DNA from 3 places in the Shumkonia mesophila genome. Region 2 is predicted to be linked to each of the others. Evidence: riboswitches for the same ligand, from Rfam matches in the RefSeq annotation. Region 2 holds a riboswitch; each other region holds the start of a gene.
What was found. Region 2 has a riboswitch for cobalamin ahead of metE (5-methyltetrahydropteroyltriglutamate--homocysteine S-methyltransferase). Riboswitches for the same ligand answer to the same signal wherever they lie in the genome.

Region 1 (5,919 bases), on a different contig from region 2:
TCGGATAGCGGGGAAGCGGATTGCCGGCCGAACCGATGGCGAAACGCGGACCCACCTGCGGCAGTGCGGCGACGTCCCCGCCCGCTGGCGTATCGCCGCCGGTCGCGATTCCCGAGGAGGGGGATTCGCCGGCGAGGGCGGCGATCGCCGTTCCATCGGCCGTCTTGTCCAAAACTGTCGGCGGTTCGCGACCGCCGGGCGTGGCGCTTGCGTCTTCCGCAGGGGGCGTGACCGGACGGCGGGCGGGCCGTGGAATGACCGGGGCGGCGGCTGGCGGCGCCGGTGGTTCGGTCTGGGTGGCGGCTTCCCGGGAATGGTCCGGCGCCGCCGCCCCGCCTTCCGAGGGGGGGACGTCGTCAGGACCGGATTGGACGCTCATCGCTATGTCAATCTCGGCGGCCGGGCCGTCGTCGGGCGCGGCGGCGCCCATTGCCGCCGCCGCGGCCGACGCGCCGTTCTGCGGGGCCGCGACCACCAGTTCGACGACGATGGGAGCGCCGGCGGAATAGGGGACGGGGCCGGCCGGCCACAGGAACACGCCGGCCGCCAGCGCGCCGTGCAGGGCGGCGGAGCAGACGGCGGCGACGATCGTCGCGCCGCGGCCGGCGGTCGCTTGTCCCTGGCTGCTGGCTGAAACCGTCCCCATCCTCAGGCGCGTCCTCCGCTCAGAAGGTCACCCCGGCTTCCAGCCAGTAGGTGCGGCCGGGCAGGGGATAGGCGTTGAAGGTTCCGTAGGCGGTCGAACTGGCCACCGCATAGTTGTAGTAGTCGACGTCGAGCACGTTATTCACGGTGGCCGACCAGGTCAGCGCGTTGTATTCGCCGCCCAGCTTCAGGTCGACGAGCGTGTAGCCGGGCATTTCCGGCTGAAAGTTGGCCTCGTCGTTCTCCATGTTCTGGGAACTGTAGTAGCTGACCGTCGCCGTGCCCGTCAGGTACTTCTCGACCATGTCCCAGGAAAGGCTGGTGCTGGCCGTCCAGTCCGAAACCAGGGGCACGGTGTTGCCCTTGTAGGGGCCGTCGGTGAACTCGGCCTTTGTGTAGGTGAGGTTGGCCTTGACGCCGACGGTCTCGGTGGCCCGCCAGTCCAGGCTGTTCTCGACGCCGTAGCGGCGGGTCGGGTCGAAGTTCTTGTTGACGCCGGAGTCGGGGTCGTAGTGCAGCTCGTCTCGCAGCGCCATGTAGTAGGCGCTGGATTGTACCTCGACCTTGCCGAAGCTCAGCCGGGTGCCGACCTCGGCGTCCCGCGATGTCTGGGTCTTGAGCACGAAGGACTTGTGGCTGGGGTCGGAACCGACGCGTTCGTCGACGGTCGGCGCCCGGAAGCTGCGGGCCACACGGCCGAACAGGGCCACGCTGTCGGTCAGCCGGTAATCGAGGCCGGCATTCAGGGCGAAGTCGTTACTGGTGTCGGTCAAGGACTCGCGATGACCGTCGAAGGCCGGAAAGGCCAGCAGGCTGGGATCGTAGATGTCTCCCGCGGTGAAGCGGGTGGACTGGACGCGGCCGCCGGCCGACAGGTCGAGCGTGTCGGAGAAAGCCAGCGTGTTCTGCGCATAAAGGGCGGCACTGTGCTGCTTGCCGTCGTAGCGGTGATAGGCGGCGCCGTCGGGGGACAGCTGGCGGTCCGAATTGTAGTCGGAGTAGTAGTAGTCGATGCCGAGGGTGGTGTCGGTCGGCCGCCGCCACAGGTCGGCGTCGATATTGAGCCGGGGCGTCAGCGAGAAGGTCGCCAGCTCGGTATCGACGTAGGCATCGAATTGCGGGCCGAAGTTGCTGACCGTACGCGCCTCGGTGTCCTTGATGCGGTAGCCGGCATCGAGGACGGCTTCGACATTCTTGGTGATCCGGCGGGTGCCGCCGACGGTCAGCGCGACGCCGTTCTGCCGGGTGTAGTCGTCGGGCGTGGTGGCTTGGCGCCGTACGCTTTCGGGTTCCAACTGGGTGCTGGTCAGGGTGACCCGCCGGGCGCCCGGTGTGCCCAGGCGCTGATCGTCGACGCCCAGGTTGACGTAGACCTGGCCCTCGTCGGTGCGTCGCCTTGCCTCGGTGACCAGGTTGCGCTGGGTCAGATCGTTGTTGTCGCGATAGTTCTGGGCGTCGATGAGGGTGCCATAGGCGCTGAGCGATACGTCGCCGGCGCCGTGGGTTGCCGACACGTTGGTCTCGCGGTGCTGGTAAGAGCCGTATTTGGCGCTGACCTTGCCCGAGGGGCCCTGCGGGACCGCCGTCTTGGTGACGATGTTGACGACGCCGCCCACCGCGCCGTCGCCATAAAGCACGGCGCCGGCGTTGCCGCGCGTGATCTCGATGCGCTCGATGCTTTCGAGCGGGATGTTGCTCCAGTCGACGCCGGCCAGATCGAAGTCATTCAGCCGGCGGCCGTTGACCAGGACCAGGGTGTTCGACGACGCCGTCGCGCCGAAGCCCCGGATGTCGACCGCCGAATCGGCGCCCGACGCACTGTAGAAGTCGCGGCTCTGCACCCCCGCCTCGCGGGACAACAGGTCGGGCAGCGTGGTGGCCGGCGAGCGGGCGATGTCCTCGGCCTCGATCACCGTCGTCGAGGTGCCGGGCAGGCCGACGCCCAAGCGGCTGGCGGTGACCACCACCTCCTCCAGTTGGCCGTCCGGTTCCTGGGCGGCCGCAGTGACGAAGCCGGCGGCGGCAAGCGCGCCGGCGAGCACCAAGGTTTCAACAGCGTTTCGATAGCGATTTCGATAGTTTCTCATGAGTCCTGCCTCCTTCGACGGAAAGGGAAAGAAGCACGCACGAGAAAGACGTCGGGAACCGGCACGCACCCCTGGCGTCCGGCGTTCCCTTCACGGGTCTTGACTGAAAGATATCCATGATCCGCGGTCCGATTTTCCCATGCGGCCACACCAAAAAGCGGCGTCACCGCACTCGGAATACCGGACCACTGGAAAGACCCCGTCCACTGGTAGGTGACGCAGGTGGCGGCAGGTCTCCTGGCTTGCGGGTCATTGTCCTGGCGCCCCGCCTTCCCAGTTTCCCAGTGGCTTCTTGGGGCACAGACTCGCCGCTCACAGTTGCGGGGGCAGCCACGGACTGAATCCGATTTGGGATCGCACCGTGTTCCCTTTTTTCCATCCGCCGGCCGAGGCTTGCGGATGAAACCGTCACCTTGAACTTTCCCAGGCTAAGGGAGCGGCGATTTTGCGTCAAGAGCCGGTGGGCCACTCAATCGTTTGCCCGCCGGGCCGCCGGCCGGTATACCTGGGGGCGGGTGACTTTCAGAATCTTTCGTGTTTTTTCTCCTGGCGAAACGTTTTCGAGGCGAGAGTTCTTGTCGTCCGCTCTCCGAGGAATTAGGAGGGGTGCGAGAGACGATCCGGGATCGGGTCGGAGCCCAAGGGAGTGTGCCATGCCGAAATTCGCCGCCAACCTGTCGATGCAGTTCAACGAGGTCGATTTCCTCGATCGCTTCAAGGCCGCCGCCAAGGCCGGCTACCAGGGGGTCGAGTACCTGTTTCCCTATGCCTACGCCAAGGACGACCTGGCCGCCAAGCTGGCCGAGAACGGGCTCACCCAGGTGCTGTTCAACATGCCGCCCGGCGACTGGGCCAAGGGCGAACGCGGCCTGGCATGCCTGCCCGACCGGGTCGGCGAGTTCCAAGATTCGGTTGGCAAGGCCATCGACTACGCCAAGGCGCTCAAGTGCTCGCGCGTGCACGCCATGGCGGGTCTCAAGCCGAAGGGCGTCGCCGAGGACAAGTTGCGCGCCACCTATGTCGCCAACATCAGGTTCGCGGCGGCGGAAACCGCCAAGGCCGGCCTGATGCTGGTGATCGAGCCGATCAACTTCCGCGACATGCCGGGCTTCTATCTGAACTATTCCAAGCAGGCGATCGACATCATCGCCGAGGTGGCGGCGCCGAACCTCAAGCTGCAGTACGACATCTACCACATGCAGCGCATGGAGGGCGAACTGGCCAACACCATCAAGGCCAACATCGGCGTCATCGGCCACATGCAGCTGGCAGACACCCCCGGCCGGCACGAGCCGGGCACCGGCGAGATCAACTATCCCTTCCTGTTCAAGGCCATCGACGAGGCCGGCTACGACGGCTGGATCGGCTGCGAGTACGTGCCGGCGGCCGGCACCGAAGCCGGGCTCGGCTGGTTCGCGCCCTACAGGAAGTAAGCCATTTCTCAGGATTTGAAGGAAAAGGAGAAGACCATGAAGATCGGTTTCATTGGGGTCGGAATCATGGGCGCGCCGATGGCGGTTCACCTGCTGGAGGGGGGCCACGAGGTTGTCGTCTACGACGTGGGGACCATCCGCCAGGAGGTTCTGGACAAGGGGGCGAAGAAGGTTGGTTCGTCGAAGGAAGCAGCCGCCTTCGGCGACGTGATCATCGTCATGGTTCCGGACACGCCGCATGTGGCGGCGGTACTGTTCGGCGAGAATGGGGTGGCCGAGGCCAACCTCAAGGGCAAGATCGTCGTCGACATGAGCTCGATCGCCCCCGTCGAGACCAAGGAGTTCGCCAAGAAGATCAACGCGCTGGGCGCCCAGTACCTGGATGCCCCGGTGTCGGGCGGCGAGGTCGGCGCCAAGGCGGCGAGCCTCACCATCATGGTGGGCGGCGAGCAGGCGACGTTCGACAAGATCAAGCCGCTGTTCGACCTGATGGGCAAGAACATCACGCTGGTCGGCGGCAACGGCGACGGCCAGACCTGCAAGGTGGCCAACCAGATCATCGTCGCGTTGACCATCGAGGCGGTGGGCGAGGCGCTGCTGTTCGCCTCCAAGGCGGGGGCCGATCCGGCCAAGGTTCGCCAGGCCCTGATGGGCGGTTTCGCATCCTCCAAGATCCTGGAGATCCATGGAGACCGGATGGTCAAGCGGACCTTCGATCCGGGCTTCCGCATCGAGCTGCATCAGAAGGACTTGAACCTGGCCCTTTCTTCCGCCCGCAAGCTGGGCGTGTCGCTGCCCAACACGGCGACGGCGCAGGAACTGTTCAACGCCTGCGCCGCCAACGGCGGTTCGGCCTGGGATCATTCGGCCATGGTCAAGGCTCTCGAGATGCTGGCCAATCACACCGTCGCCTAAGTCCAATCTCGCATAACGGGGGCCGGTACCGCCGCGGGCGGCGCCGGCCCTTTCTTTTTGGGAATTGCCTTACGGCATGTTCTCGCGCACGAAGATCTCGATGCGCGGCGCACCCAGCCGCGGCGAGGGCAGCGGCCGGTTGTGGAAGGCCAGCAGATGCTGCAGCGCCGCCGTCGCCTCGTGGGTGACGTCCTGGTTGATCACCGCGTCCATGACGCCGTCGATCAGGAACTGGCGGGTGAAGCGGGTGATGTCGTGGCCGATGAAGATGACCCGGCCGGCGACGCCGCGCTCCTTCAGGGCGGCGGCGATGCCCCGCGTGCCGCCGCCGATGTTGTAGATGCCAAGCAGGTCGGGGAAGCGGTCGAGGATGATGTTGGTCTGCTCGTGGCCCTTCTGGAAGTCGTCCAGGTCCTCGAAGCGGTCGGCGATGGTCAGATTGCTGAAATGCTCGTACAGCGCGTCGCGAAAGCCCAGTTCGCGTTCTTGATGGTCGCGATAGCTGAGCCCGATGCTGCCGGCGATCAGCGCCACCGGGCCGGCCCGGCCGCCGGCGAAACGCCCCATCAGATAGCCGGCGGTGCGCCCGGCGGCCCGGTTGTCGAGGCCGACGTAGCCCACCGTGCGGGCGTTGGACAGGTCGCACACCAGGGTGACCACCGGCACCCCCCGTTCGGCCAACAGGTTGACCGCCTCGCGCACGACGGGATTTTCCAGGGCGGCGATGGCCAGGCCGTTCGACGTCTCGCCAAGATCGAGGAGGGTGGCGGCAAGAACGGCCGGATTGAACCCCTCGATCCGATGGCAGGTCACCGTTGCGTCCTGGGCCGACAGTTCGC
Region 2 (5,919 bases):
ATCGACCGTGACGCCGCCGCTGCGCCCGGCGCCCATCGTCAGCGTGCCGTCATAGCTGCGATAGACGAGAGCGCGCGCCTGGCCGTTGGGATCGTGCTGGGCCAGAAGGGTCTGAACCCGTTCGGCGGAGAGCGAGTCCGGCACGATGGCGCCGGTCACCAGCCACGGCTCGAACGACAGAACCAGCCCGGTGACGATCACCACGGCCAGCGGGGCCGTGAAGATGAGCGCCAGCCAACGATGAAGCTTCAAGAACCACGCCTTCATGAGTCTCCCTCCCAAGGACTTGGGGTCGCGTCGAGATAGGAATAGCTTTCATTCGTTTCCGGATGATGTCCGGTTTGTAACCGAATGTATCCGACGGACTACCCCCTCCGACGCCGAAGCCGTCGCCCTGCTCGGAGCTTACCGCGAAGCAAGCCTCATCCGGCGCGCCGCCTCGACCATGTTGACCAGGGCGGGACGGACTTCCTCCCACTTGCGGGTTTTCAGGCCGCAGTCGGGATTGACCCAGATCTGATCGGGCGCCAGACGCTCGGCGGCCTTGGCGAGCAAAGCTGTCATCTCGTCGATAGACGGACAGCGCGGGGTGTGGATGTCGTAGACGCCCGGCCCGATGTCGTTCGGGTAGCGGTAGGTCGCGAACGCCTCCAAAAGCTCCATCTTCGAGCGCGCGGTCTCGATGGAAATGACGTCGGCGTCCATGGCGCCGATGGAATCGATGATGTCGTTGAACTCCGAGTAGCACATGTGGGTGTGGATCTGGGTGGCATCGGCGACGCCGCACGCCGTAAGGCGGAAACACGCCACCGCCCAGTCGAGATAGGCCCGCCAATCGGCGCGGCGCAGCGGCAGCCCCTCGCGGATGGCGGGCTCGTCGATCTGAACGATAGGGATGCCGGCCTTCTCGATGTCGATCACCTCGTCACGCAACGCCAGGGCGATCTGGCGGCAGGTCCGCTCGCGGGGCTGGTCGTCGCGCACGAACGACCATTGCAGCATGGTGACCGGCCCGGTCAGCATGCCCTTCATGGGCTTGGCCGTCAGCGATTGCGCATAGGCCGACCATTCCACGGTCATCGGCCGCGGCCGCGAGACGTCGCCGAAGATGATCGGCGGGCGGACATAGCGCGATCCATAGCTCTGCACCCAGCCGTGCCGGGTGAAGGCGTAACCGGAAAGCTGTTCGCCGAAATACTGCACCATGTCGTTGCGCTCGAATTCGCCATGGACGAGGACGTCGATGCCGACGTCTTCCTGCCAGCGCACCGCCGTCTCGGTCTCCTTGCGCAGAAAGGCCCGGTAGTCGGAATCGCCGAGCGTCCCCTTGGCATGGGCGGCCCTGGCCTTGCGCACCTCCTCGGTCTGCGGGAAGGAGCCGATCGTCGTGGTCGGGAAGGCCGGCAATGCCAGGCGATCCCGTTGCAGCGGCCGGCGAGCGGGAAAGGGCTTCTGGCGGCGCGTCATGTCCGGCGTCACCGCATCGAGGCGCGCCTTGACCTTTCGGTCGTGGATTTTGGACGAGGCCTGGCGCGTCATCGCCGCCGCGGCCGAGGCCTCCAGTTCGTCGGCCACCGCGTTGCGCCCCCGGTCGATGGCGCGCCCGAGGATCGCGATCTCGCCCACTTTCTGAACCGCGAAGGCCAGCCAGCTTCTGAGATCGGGATCGAGAGCGGTTTCGAGGTCGAGGTCGATCGGCACGTGCAGCAGCGAGCAGGACGGACCGACCATCAGGCGATCGGTGCCCAGTCGCGCGGCAACGGGCTCGATGCGATCGAGGATTGCCGGCAGATTGGCCCGCCAGACGTTGCGGCCGTCGACGACGCCGAGCGACAGGACGAGACCGGCCGGCGCCCGGGAGAGGACATCGTCGAGCTGGGCGGGCGCCCGCACCAGGTCGAGATGAAGGCCGGCCACGGGAAGCCCGAGCGCGGTATCAAGATTGTCGCCCAGTCCACCAAAATAGGTGGTGAGCAGAAGCTTCAGGTCTGGCGCCGCCGCCGCCAGAACCTTGTAGGCATGGGCCAGGGCATCCCGCTGGGCGTCGGCCAGATCGAGTACCAGGCATGGCTCGTCGATCTGTACCCACTCGGCCCCCGCCCCGGCGAGGCACTTCAGCACCTCGGCATAGACCGGCAGCAGGCCGGGCAGCAAGGAAAGCGGGTCGGGCCCTTCGTCCTTGCTCTTGCCGAGCAGCAGATAGGTGACCGGGCCGAGCAGGACTGGCCGCGTATGGATGCCCAGTGCCTTCGCCTCCAGAAACTCGTCGATCGCCTTGGTCGACGCCAGCGCGAAGGCCTGACCGCGCGCGAACTCCGGGACCATGTAGTGGTAGTTGGTGTCGAACCATTTGGTCATCTCCAGGGCCGGAAGATCGCCGCCGGCCCGGCCGCGCGTCCCGCGCGCCATCGCGAAATAGATCTCGGGCGAAACCGGCCCGCCGCACCATTCGTAGAGGGAGGGAATGACGCCGAGCATGACGCTGGTGTCCAACACATGGTCATAGAGCGAGAAGTCGTTGCTGGGGATGTGGGTGACACCCGTTCCCAGCTGGCGCGCCCAGGCCGCCGCCCGCAAGCCGGCGGCGTCATCGAGGAGCGCCCGGGCGCCGCTCTTTCCGGCCCAGTGGCTTTCAAGGGCTGTCTTCAGTTCGCGGCGGGGGCCGATGCGCGGAAACCCCAGGGTGCTGGTAACGATGGACATGGACGTTGCCTTTCGCGTTCACGCGCCCGACATCGGACGCGAAGCTGGGTGAGCGGGCGGGGAACCGGATTCGGCACGCCGGGAAGAGGGCGACATCGTCTCAATACCCCATCATCAATGGGGGCATGGACCGAGCGGACGCATGCAGGACACCCAGATGGCGCCGGGCCATCTTTCGCAAGCGGCCAACCGGGACACCCCGCCCGAGGACGTTCACAGGTCGCGGCAGGTTTCCTGGCTTACGGGTCAACGTCGCTGTCTGGCCTTCCCGGCACCTTATGGCGCCAGTGACACGTCTCGACAGCGGCTCGCCGCTTACAGTTGCGGGGGCAGCCCCGGCTTTGCCATGCGATCCAACGAGCGGACCGGACGGCGCACCGAATTCCCTCTTCACTCCAAATTCCCGAAAGAACCCGGAGAACCACGACGGCCTCAGTTAATCCGAAATCAGCCCGCTTTGTCAATCTTCATATAAAGATATCTTTATGTGATTTTCACTCTCAATTGCGAACCGACGATGCGGCCGGCAGCGGTTGAATTGGGTCCGTCGCAACCTTAATGTGCGCCGATGATCGATCGCGGCGACTGCATTGGGGGAGGCGTTCATGCACATCGGCTTCATCGGCACCGGCAACATCGCCGCGGCGACGGTCAGGGGATTGTGCACGGCCGCGCCGGCCCCCGAACGGGTGCTGATCTCGCCCCGCAATGCCGAGAAGGCGGCGGCGCTGGCCGCCGAATTTGCCCAAGTCGAGGTCGCCCCCGACAACCAGGCGGTCATCGACGGCAGCGACTGGGTCTTCATCGCGGTGCGTCCGCCGCAGGTTGAACCCGTGATTTCGCCACTCAGCTTCCGCCCCGACCACAAGGTCATCAGCCTGGCCGCCGCCATCCCCCTCGCCACCCTTGCGCGGCTGGTCAAGCCGGCCGGGCGCATCGTGCGCGCCGTGCCGCAGCCGACGGTGGCCCGCCATACCGGGCCCATCGCCGTGTATCCCTCCGACGCCGAAGCCGTCGCCCTGCTGGGGCGGATCGGCAACGTCGTTCCGGTCGACGACGAGCACCAGTTCGACGCCTTGTGCACGGTGACCGCCATCGCCGCCTCGCAATTCGCCTTCCTGGGACGGGTCGCCGACTGGCTGGCCAGGGAGGGTGTGGAACCCAAGGCCGCCATCCGCTTCACCACCGCCATCGCCCAGACCATCGCCACCGATGCCGACAAGGCCGAGAGGCACGGCTTTCCCGCCCTCATCAACGAGGTCTCGACGCCCGGCGGCATGAACGAGCAGATCCTGCGCATGATGAGCGAAGGCGGCGGTTTCGATCCCATCGATGGCGCGCTCGACGCCATCCTGGCCCGTTACAAGAGGCCGTCATGAAACGGGCGCTCATCCTCCGCCACGTGGCGTTCGAGGACCTGGGCAGCCTGGAGCCCGTGCTGCTTGGGCGCCGGTTCGGCGTTACCTACGCCGAGGCGCCGACCGCCGATTTCGCCGCGCTGGATACCGTGGACGCCGACCTGCTGGTGGTCCTGGGCGGCCCCATCGGCGTCTACGACACCGCCGACTATCCCTTCCTGGAGCCGGAGATCCAACTGATCGCCCGCCGGCTGGCGGCGGGCCGTCCGACGCTGGGCATCTGTCTGGGTTGCCAGTTGATGGCCCGCGCGCTCGGCGCCCGGGTCTTTCCCTCAGGGCTGAAGGAGATCGGCTGGGCGCCCGTTCGCCTGACCGGGGCCGGGCGGCAATCCTGTCTGGCGCCGTTGGCCGAGGCGGAGGCTAAGGTTTTGCACTGGCACGGCGACACCTTCGACCTGCCGGCCGGCGCCGTCCATCTGGCGGAAACGGATGCCTGCCGCAACCAGGCCTTCAGCCTGGGAGCCCACGCCCTGGCCCTGCAGTTCCACGTGGAGGCGACGGCGGCGGGGCTGGAAAGCTGGTACGTCGGCCATACCGCCGAGATCGCGGCGACGCCGGGAGTTTCGGTGGGCGCGCTCAGGACCGACAGCCAGCGCTTCGCGGCAGGGCTGGCCACGCGGGCCGGGGCGATTTTCGGCCGATGGTTGAACGACGCCGGCCTTTAAGGGCCGGACAGGCATAACCGGGCGGCATAATACCCATGCTTCCATAGGGGTTTGCGCCGGCCCCCGTTCATGCTATGTGGATTAACGAAATGTTCAGCCCATCCAGGGAGGATGGACGAGTGTTTTTTCCGCCGCGGGACATCACCACGCCCCGTTCGCCCCGGTGGTTTTCGGAAGCGGCCCCGAGCCAACGGTGGTCCAAACAGAAGCCCAACAAGAAGAATGGAGATCCGCGTGAATTTCCCCGTTGCGGCCAAAGATATCCCGCGTTCCGACACCTTCGTCGATATTCCCAACCGATCCACCAGCCAGGGTGTTGCCGTGCCCGCTTATCTGAGTGAGGTGTACACCTGGGCCTATCTGGCCCCGACCAACGTCGAGCTGCTCGACCGGTCCATCGTCGTCGACGTTCTGCTGTTCGGCAACGCCCGGCGGCTCATGCGCGGCGCGCTCAAGGAAATCCAGCCCGGCCAGAAGGTGCTGATGGCCGCCCATGTCTACGGCGATTTCGTCAAGCGGCTGGCCGAGCGGGTGGGCCCGCACGGCAGCCTCGACGTCATCGACGTGGCGCCCATCCAGGTCGAACATTGCCGGCGCAAGATCGGCCACTTGGCGCACGTCAACGTGCGCCACGCCGACGCCGCGGCGCCGGGCGGCGGCCCCTATGACGTGGTGCTCTGCTTCTTCCTGCTGCACGAGGTGCCCGACGGCAAGAAACGCGCCATCGTCGACGCCCTGCTGAACAGCGTGGCGCCGGGCGGCAAGGCGGTGTTCGTCGACTACGGCAACCCCCACCGGCTGCATCCGCTGCGCTATCTTTTGCAGGTGGTCAACACCTGCCTGGAACCGTTCGCGCTGTCTCTGTGGCGCCACGCCATTTCGGTCTTCGCATCGGATGGCGACTCCTGGTCGTGGGACAAGCGGAAATACTTCGGCGGGATCTACCAGAAAGTCGTCGTCCGCCGCCGTACCTGACGGTGGCGGCTCCAACGGAAGCGCTTCGCGCCGGAAGCCAGCCCCCCCTCCCTACCCTCCCCCACAAAGGGGGGAGGGATGTTTCCGTACCACCTCGCTCTCTTCTCCCATCCCCCTTGATGGGGGAGAGTTGGGGAGGGGGTGTGCCGCGTGCTTCA
Region 3 (5,919 bases), on a different contig from region 2:
AGAACGACGGCGCCGACATCATCGCCAAGCGCGTCGCCGCCGCCCGTCTTGCGGTGCCGCTCGGCGTCAACATCGTCAAGACGAACCGCGGCGCCGGCGCCTGCCCGGACGGCGAGGACGCGATCATCGGCGACTATCTGCGCTCCGTCCGGCTGTTCAAGGATGACGCCGACTATCTCACCCTCAATCTCAGTTGCCCCAACACCGAGATGGGCCGGGACTTTTTCGCCGACAAACCGCACGTCGAACGCTTCCTCGCGGCGCTTGGCGAAGTCGGCATCCCCTGCCCGGTCTTCCTCAAGGTGTCGCCAAAAAGCGGCATTCCCGGCATCGAGATGCTGCTCGAAGCGGCCGAGGGGCACGATTTCGTGTCGGGGTTCGTGTTCAACCTGCCGGCCGGCAAACCGGACAACCTGGTGACGCCGAGGGAGGTCTGGGAATCGTGGCCCGGCGCCGTCTCCGGTCATCCGGTCGAGTCGCTGATCAATTTTTCCATCCGCGAGATGTACAGGCGGATGGACACCCGGCGCTACCGCATCGTCGGCGTCGGCGGCGTGTTCACCGCCGAGCAGGCCTACGAGAAGATCCGCCTGGGTGCCTCGCTGGTCCAACTACTGACCGCCCTGGTCTATGAGGGGCCGGGAGTCGTCGGGCGCATCAATCGGGGCCTGTGCGGGCTGCTGGCCCGCGACGGTTTCAAGACCATCGCCGAAGCGGTCGGCACCGCCCACACGTAACCGCCCCCGGGGCCCACCCATGCCGTTCTCCGCCGCCCCGTCTCCTCTCTCGAACAACGTCAAGGGCATCCTGTGGATGCTGGCTACCGCCGTCCTGCTGACGGGAACGGCGGCCATCAGCAAGTACCTGGGCCGCACCCTGCCGGTGGTCGAGATCGTCTTCTTCCGCATGGCCCTGGGCGCCCTGGTCATGCTGCCGTGGCTGCTGCGCCACGGCCTCCGCGGCCTCGCCACCCAGCGCCTGGCCACCCATTTCTGGCGCTCGATCCTGGGTGTCGGCGCCTTCGTGCTTTACATCTACGCCGTCAGCAACATGCTGCTCGCCAACGCCGTCGCGCTCGCCTTTTCGACGCCGCTGTGGATGATCGTCATGTCGCACCTGATGCTGGGCGAGCGCGCCGGTCCGGCCCGCGGCATCGCCACCGTCATCGGCTTCGCAGGCATCCTGGTCATCGCCCGCCCCGACGTCGAAATCAGCCTGCCGGCCCTGGCGGCGCTGGCCAGCGCTTTTCTGTTGTCGCTTGCCATGATCTACGTGAAGCGCTTATCGGCCACCGAGTCGCCCACCAAGCTCGCCTTCTACGTCCAGTTCTTCGGGGCCGTGTTCACGGCGCCCTCGACCGTGCTGGCCTGGCAGACGCCGAACGCCGTCGAATGGACGTGGCTGATCGTCCTTGGGCTGACCGGCGCCCTCGGCCTCGTCACCCAGGCCCGCGCCTACGCCATCGGCAGCCCGACGGCGGTGACGCCGGTCGATTTCACCCGGCTGCCCATCGCCGTGCTGCTCGGCATGGTGTTCTTCGGCGAGTTGCCAGATCTTTGGGCGTTCGCCGGCATGGCCCTGATCGTCGGTACCATCCTGTTCATCTCGCGCCACGAGCGGCATCGCCGCCGTACCGAAAGTGGCCCTTCCTGACAGCCCTCCTAACGCCTTGTCGGGGTCCCATATTTGGTATAGCCTGTTCGAGTTCCTGGTGTTCGACGCAAGATATTGTGGCGAACGGCAACAGGGAATCCGGTGCGAATCCGGAACTGACGCGCAGCGGTAAGGAGGAACAAGAGCCGCAGGCGGTGCCGAGCGTTCGGCCCCGCAGGCACTGATCGACGGATCGGGAAGCCGCGGCTCGAGGCCCACCCCGGGCGTCCGGAATCATCCGGCGCCAGGGGATCGCCTCCAAGTCCGAAAACCTGCCGGGAACATGAACCGCGACAACCGATCGCGCGGTTCGGCGTTCGGGCCTTCGCGATCTGGGGCCACGGAGCCGTGGGCGTCGCCTTGCCGCGCCCGCGTTTCCCTTCCCTTCGCGCGTTCCCGTCGCCGACCCGCGACGGAAAGGAAGGGAATGTCCATGAACGAAAAAGACCGGCTGGCCGCATCCCGTTTCGTCCCCGGCCAAGTCATCAAGCGGGACGGTCGGGTGGTGCCGTTCGACGGCGAACGCATCGTCTCGGCGGTGCGCCGCGCCGGCGAGGCCGCGGGCGAGTTCGGCGAGGAGGAGGCCCGGTTGCTGACGGCCCAGGTGCTGAAGGTGCTGCGCCACCGCTTCGAGGCCGGCGCCCCCGCCATCGAGCAGATCCAGGACATCGTCGAGCAGGTCCTGATTTCCGCCAACCACTTCAGGACGGCCCGGGCCTACATCGTCTATCGCGAGCAGCACGGCAAGCTGCGCCGCGACCGCCAGACCCTGGTCGACGTCGCCTCGTCCATCAACGAATACCTGGAACGCGCCGACTGGCGGGTCAGCGCCAACGCCAACCAGGGCTATTCCCTGGGCGGCCTGATCCTCAACGTGTCGGGCAAGGTGGTCGCCAACTACTGGCTGAGCCACGTCTACCCGCCCGAGGTCGGGGCGGCGCATCGGGACGGCGACCTGCACATCCACGACCTCGACATGCTGTCGGGCTATTGCGCCGGCTGGTCGCTGCGCTCGCTTTTGCTCGACGGCTTCAACGGCGTTCCCGGCAAGGTCGAGGCGGGGCCACCCCGGCATCTGTCCAGCGCCGTCGGCCAGATGGTCAACTTCCTGGGCACCCTGCAAAACGAGTGGGCCGGCGCCCAGGCGTTCAGTTCCTTCGACACCTATCTGGCGCCCTTCATCCGCAAGGATGGCCTTTCCTACGACGAGGTCCGCCAGTCGATCCAGGAGTTCATCTACAACCTCAATGTGCCGTCGCGCTGGGGCACCCAGACGCCGTTCACCAACATCACGCTCGACTGGGTGGTACCCGAGGACCTGCGCGAGCAGGCCCCGGTCATCGGCGGCCGCGAGATGCCCTTCACCTACGGCGAATTGCAGCCCGAACTCGACCTCATCAACCGCGCCTACATCGAGGTGATGATGAAGGGCGACGCCAAGGGTCGCGTCTTCACCTTCCCGATTCCCACCTACAACATCACCAAGGATTTCCCCTGGGACGGCCCCAATACCGAGCGGCTGTTCGAGATGACGGCCAAATACGGCCTGCCCTATTTCCAGAACTTCCTCAACTCGGACCTGGAGCCGGGCATGGTGCGCTCCATGTGCTGCCGGCTTCAGCTCGACCTCCGCGAGCTGATGAAGCGCGGCAACGGCCTGTTCGGATCGGCCGAGCAGACCGGTTCCATCGGCGTCGTCACGCTCAATTGCGCCCGGCTGGGCTATCTCTTCAAACACGACGAGGCGGGCCTCCTGGCCCGCCTCGACACGCTGCTGGCGCTGGCGCGCACCAGCCTGGAAATCAAGCGCAAGGTCATCCAGCGCCACCTGGACGCCGGGCTATTCCCCTATACCAAGCGCTACCTCGGCCACCTGCGCAACCACTTCTCGACCATCGGCGTCAACGGCATCAACGAGATGATCCGCAACTTCACCGGCGGCGCCCACGACATCACCGACGATTTCGGCCACGCCATGGCCTGCCGCCTGCTCGACCACGTGCGCGAGCGGATGATCGGCTTTCAGGCGGAAACCGGCCATCTTTACAACCTCGAAGCCACGCCCGCCGAGGGCACCACCTATCGGCTGGCCCGCGAGGATCGCAAGCGCTTTCCCGACATCCTGCAGGCGGGAACGGCCGAGGCCCCTTACTACACCAATTCCTCGCAATTGCCGGTCGGCTTCACCGACGACCCCTTCGTGGCGCTCGAGCACCAGGAGGCGCTGCAGGCGCGCTACACCGGCGGCACCGTCATGCACCTCTACATGGGCGAGCGGATTTCCAGCGCGGAAGCCTGCAAGACCCTGGTCCGCCGGGTGCTGGAACGCTTCCGCATCCCCTATGTGACGATCACCCCCACCTTCTCCATCTGCCCGGTGCACGGCTATTTGGCCGGCGCCCAGAAGTTCTGTCCCAAATGCGACGCCGACATCCTTGCCCGCAAGCGGGCCGAGGCGGCCGCCGCCTGATCGAGGAGTTTCCGATGCACGGTTCCACCCCTGATTTCCACCCTTCCGAAATCCGCCTCGCCGACGAGGAACGCCAGCCCTGCGAGATCTGGACCCGGGTCATGGGCTATCACCGCCCGATCAGCGAGTTCAATCCGGGCAAGAAAAGCGAACAGGCCGAACGTCTTCCCTTCCGGGAACCCGGCCTGGCGCCCGCCGCCGACCGCTAGATGGCGGCCGACGACCTGGTGGTGGGCGGAATGGCGCCGCTCACCACCATCGACTATCCGGGCCGTCTGGCGGCCGTGCTGTTCTGCCAGGGTTGCCCGTGGCGCTGCCCCTATTGCCACAACCCCCACCTGCTGAAACGGCAGGCGGAGCATCCCGTTGCCTGGGGCGACATCCGGGCCTTCCTGCGCAAACGGCGGGGATTCCTCGATGCCGTGGTGGTCAGCGGCGGCGAACCGCTGCTGCAGGCCGCCGTCGTCGACGCCGTGGCGGGGATCAAGGCCATGGGCTTTTCCGTCGCCCTGCACACCGGAGGAAGCCATCCCGCCCGCCTGCGGCACCTGCTGCCCCATCTCGACTGGGTGGGATTCGACGCCAAGACGGCGTTTGACGCCTACGCCGGGGTCACCGGCATCGCCGGCAACGGCGAGAAGGCGTCCCGCAGCCTGGCCGAGGTACAGGCCGCTGGCGTCGCCTACGAAGTCCGCACCACCGTCGACGAGAGGCTGGTAAGCCGCGACGACCTGTTGCGGCTGGCCGACGATCTGGCCGGCCGCGGGGTCCGCACGTGGGCCCTTCAGGAATGCCGCGAATCGAAGGCGCCCGGCCGCTTTCCCGGGACCGTCCTGCTTGACGACGGGCCCTTCCTCGAACGCCTGGCCGGCCGCTTCGACGGGTTCACCGTCCGTCGGGCCTGACCCTTACCCTTTGCCGTCCTTGGCCTGGATCTTGGCCCAGGTGTCGCGCAGGGCCACGGTGCGGTTGAACACCGGCTTGCCCGGAGCCGAGTCGCGATCGAAACAGAAATAGCCCTGGCGCTCGAACTGCACCGCCTCGCCGGGGGCGCCTTCGGCCAGCGCCGGCTCGATCCGGCAGTCGGTCAGCACGGTGAGGGAGTGCGGGTTGATGTCGTCGACAAAATCGCCGCGTGCGCCCGGATCGGGCTTGGCGAACAGGTGGTCGTAGAGCCGGACCTCGGCCACCGGCGCGTGGGCTGCCGACACCCAATGGATCGTGCCCTTGACCTTGCGCCCGTCGGGCGAATCGCCGCCTCGCGTCGCCGGATCGTAGGTGCAGCGCAGCTCCGTCACTTGGCCGGCGGCGTCCTTCACCACCCCCGTGCAGGTGACGAAATAGGCGTAGCGCAGTCTCACTTCGGCGCCCGGCGCCAGGCGGAAGAACTTCTTGGGCGGTTCCTCCATGAAGTCGTCGCGCTCGATGAAGATCTCACGGCCGAAGGGCACCTTGCGGCTGCCGGCCGCCGGGTCCTCGGGATTGTTGATGGCATCGAGTTCCTCGACCTGTCCCTCGGGATAGTTCTCGATCACCACCTTCAAGGGATTCAGCACCACCATGCGGCGGGCTGCCGTCTTGTTCAGCACCTCGCGCGCGCAGTATTCGAGCAGCGCCATCTCGATGACGTTCTCGCTCTTGGTCAGGCCGACCCGGTGCACGAAATCGCGGATCGCCGCCGACGGAATGCCGCGTCGGCGAATGCCGCTCAGGGTCGACATGCGCGGGTCGTCCCAGCCGCGCACGTGGCCGTCGCGCACCAACTGGATCAGGCGGCGCTTGGAGACCAGCATGTG

Region 1: linked by a shared signal. The riboswitch ahead of ODR01_RS15365 (TonB-dependent receptor) and the one ahead of metE (5-methyltetrahydropteroyltriglutamate--homocysteine S-methyltransferase) in region 2 are both predicted to bind cobalamin.
Region 3: linked by a shared signal. The riboswitch ahead of ODR01_RS10735 (ribonucleoside triphosphate reductase) and the one ahead of metE (5-methyltetrahydropteroyltriglutamate--homocysteine S-methyltransferase) in region 2 are both predicted to bind cobalamin.

What each region holds. Positions count from the first base shown of each region.
Region 1 covers NZ_JAOTID010000009.1:66,626-72,544, reverse strand. The annotation lists gene ODR01_RS15370 (energy transducer TonB) at 1-646, opposite strand, end outside; gene ODR01_RS15365 (TonB-dependent receptor) at 666-2,732, opposite strand; cobalamin riboswitch at 2,943-3,157, opposite strand; gene otnI (2-oxo-tetronate isomerase) at 3,386-4,165, shown strand; gene glxR (2-hydroxy-3-oxopropionate reductase) at 4,202-5,080, shown strand; gene ODR01_RS15350 (LacI family DNA-binding transcriptional regulator) at 5,150-5,919, opposite strand, start outside.
Region 2 covers NZ_JAOTID010000006.1:155,800-161,718, forward strand. The annotation lists gene ODR01_RS12130 (PepSY-associated TM helix domain-containing protein) at 1-267, opposite strand, end outside; gene metE (5-methyltetrahydropteroyltriglutamate--homocysteine S-methyltransferase) at 406-2,703, opposite strand; cobalamin riboswitch at 2,911-3,144, opposite strand; gene ODR01_RS12140 (NAD(P)-binding domain-containing protein) at 3,309-4,082, shown strand; gene ODR01_RS12145 (glutamine amidotransferase) at 4,079-4,786, shown strand; gene rquA (rhodoquinone biosynthesis methyltransferase RquA) at 5,021-5,761, shown strand.
Region 3 covers NZ_JAOTID010000005.1:190,595-196,513, reverse strand. The annotation lists gene ODR01_RS10745 (quinone-dependent dihydroorotate dehydrogenase) at 1-737, shown strand, start outside; gene ODR01_RS10740 (DMT family transporter) at 757-1,653, shown strand; cobalamin riboswitch at 1,693-1,947, shown strand; gene ODR01_RS10735 (ribonucleoside triphosphate reductase) at 2,087-4,123, shown strand; gene nrdD (anaerobic ribonucleoside-triphosphate reductase) at 4,138-4,332, shown strand; gene ODR01_RS10725 (anaerobic ribonucleoside-triphosphate reductase activating protein) at 4,333-5,028, shown strand; gene ODR01_RS10720 (glutamine--tRNA ligase/YqeY domain fusion protein) at 5,032-5,919, opposite strand, start outside.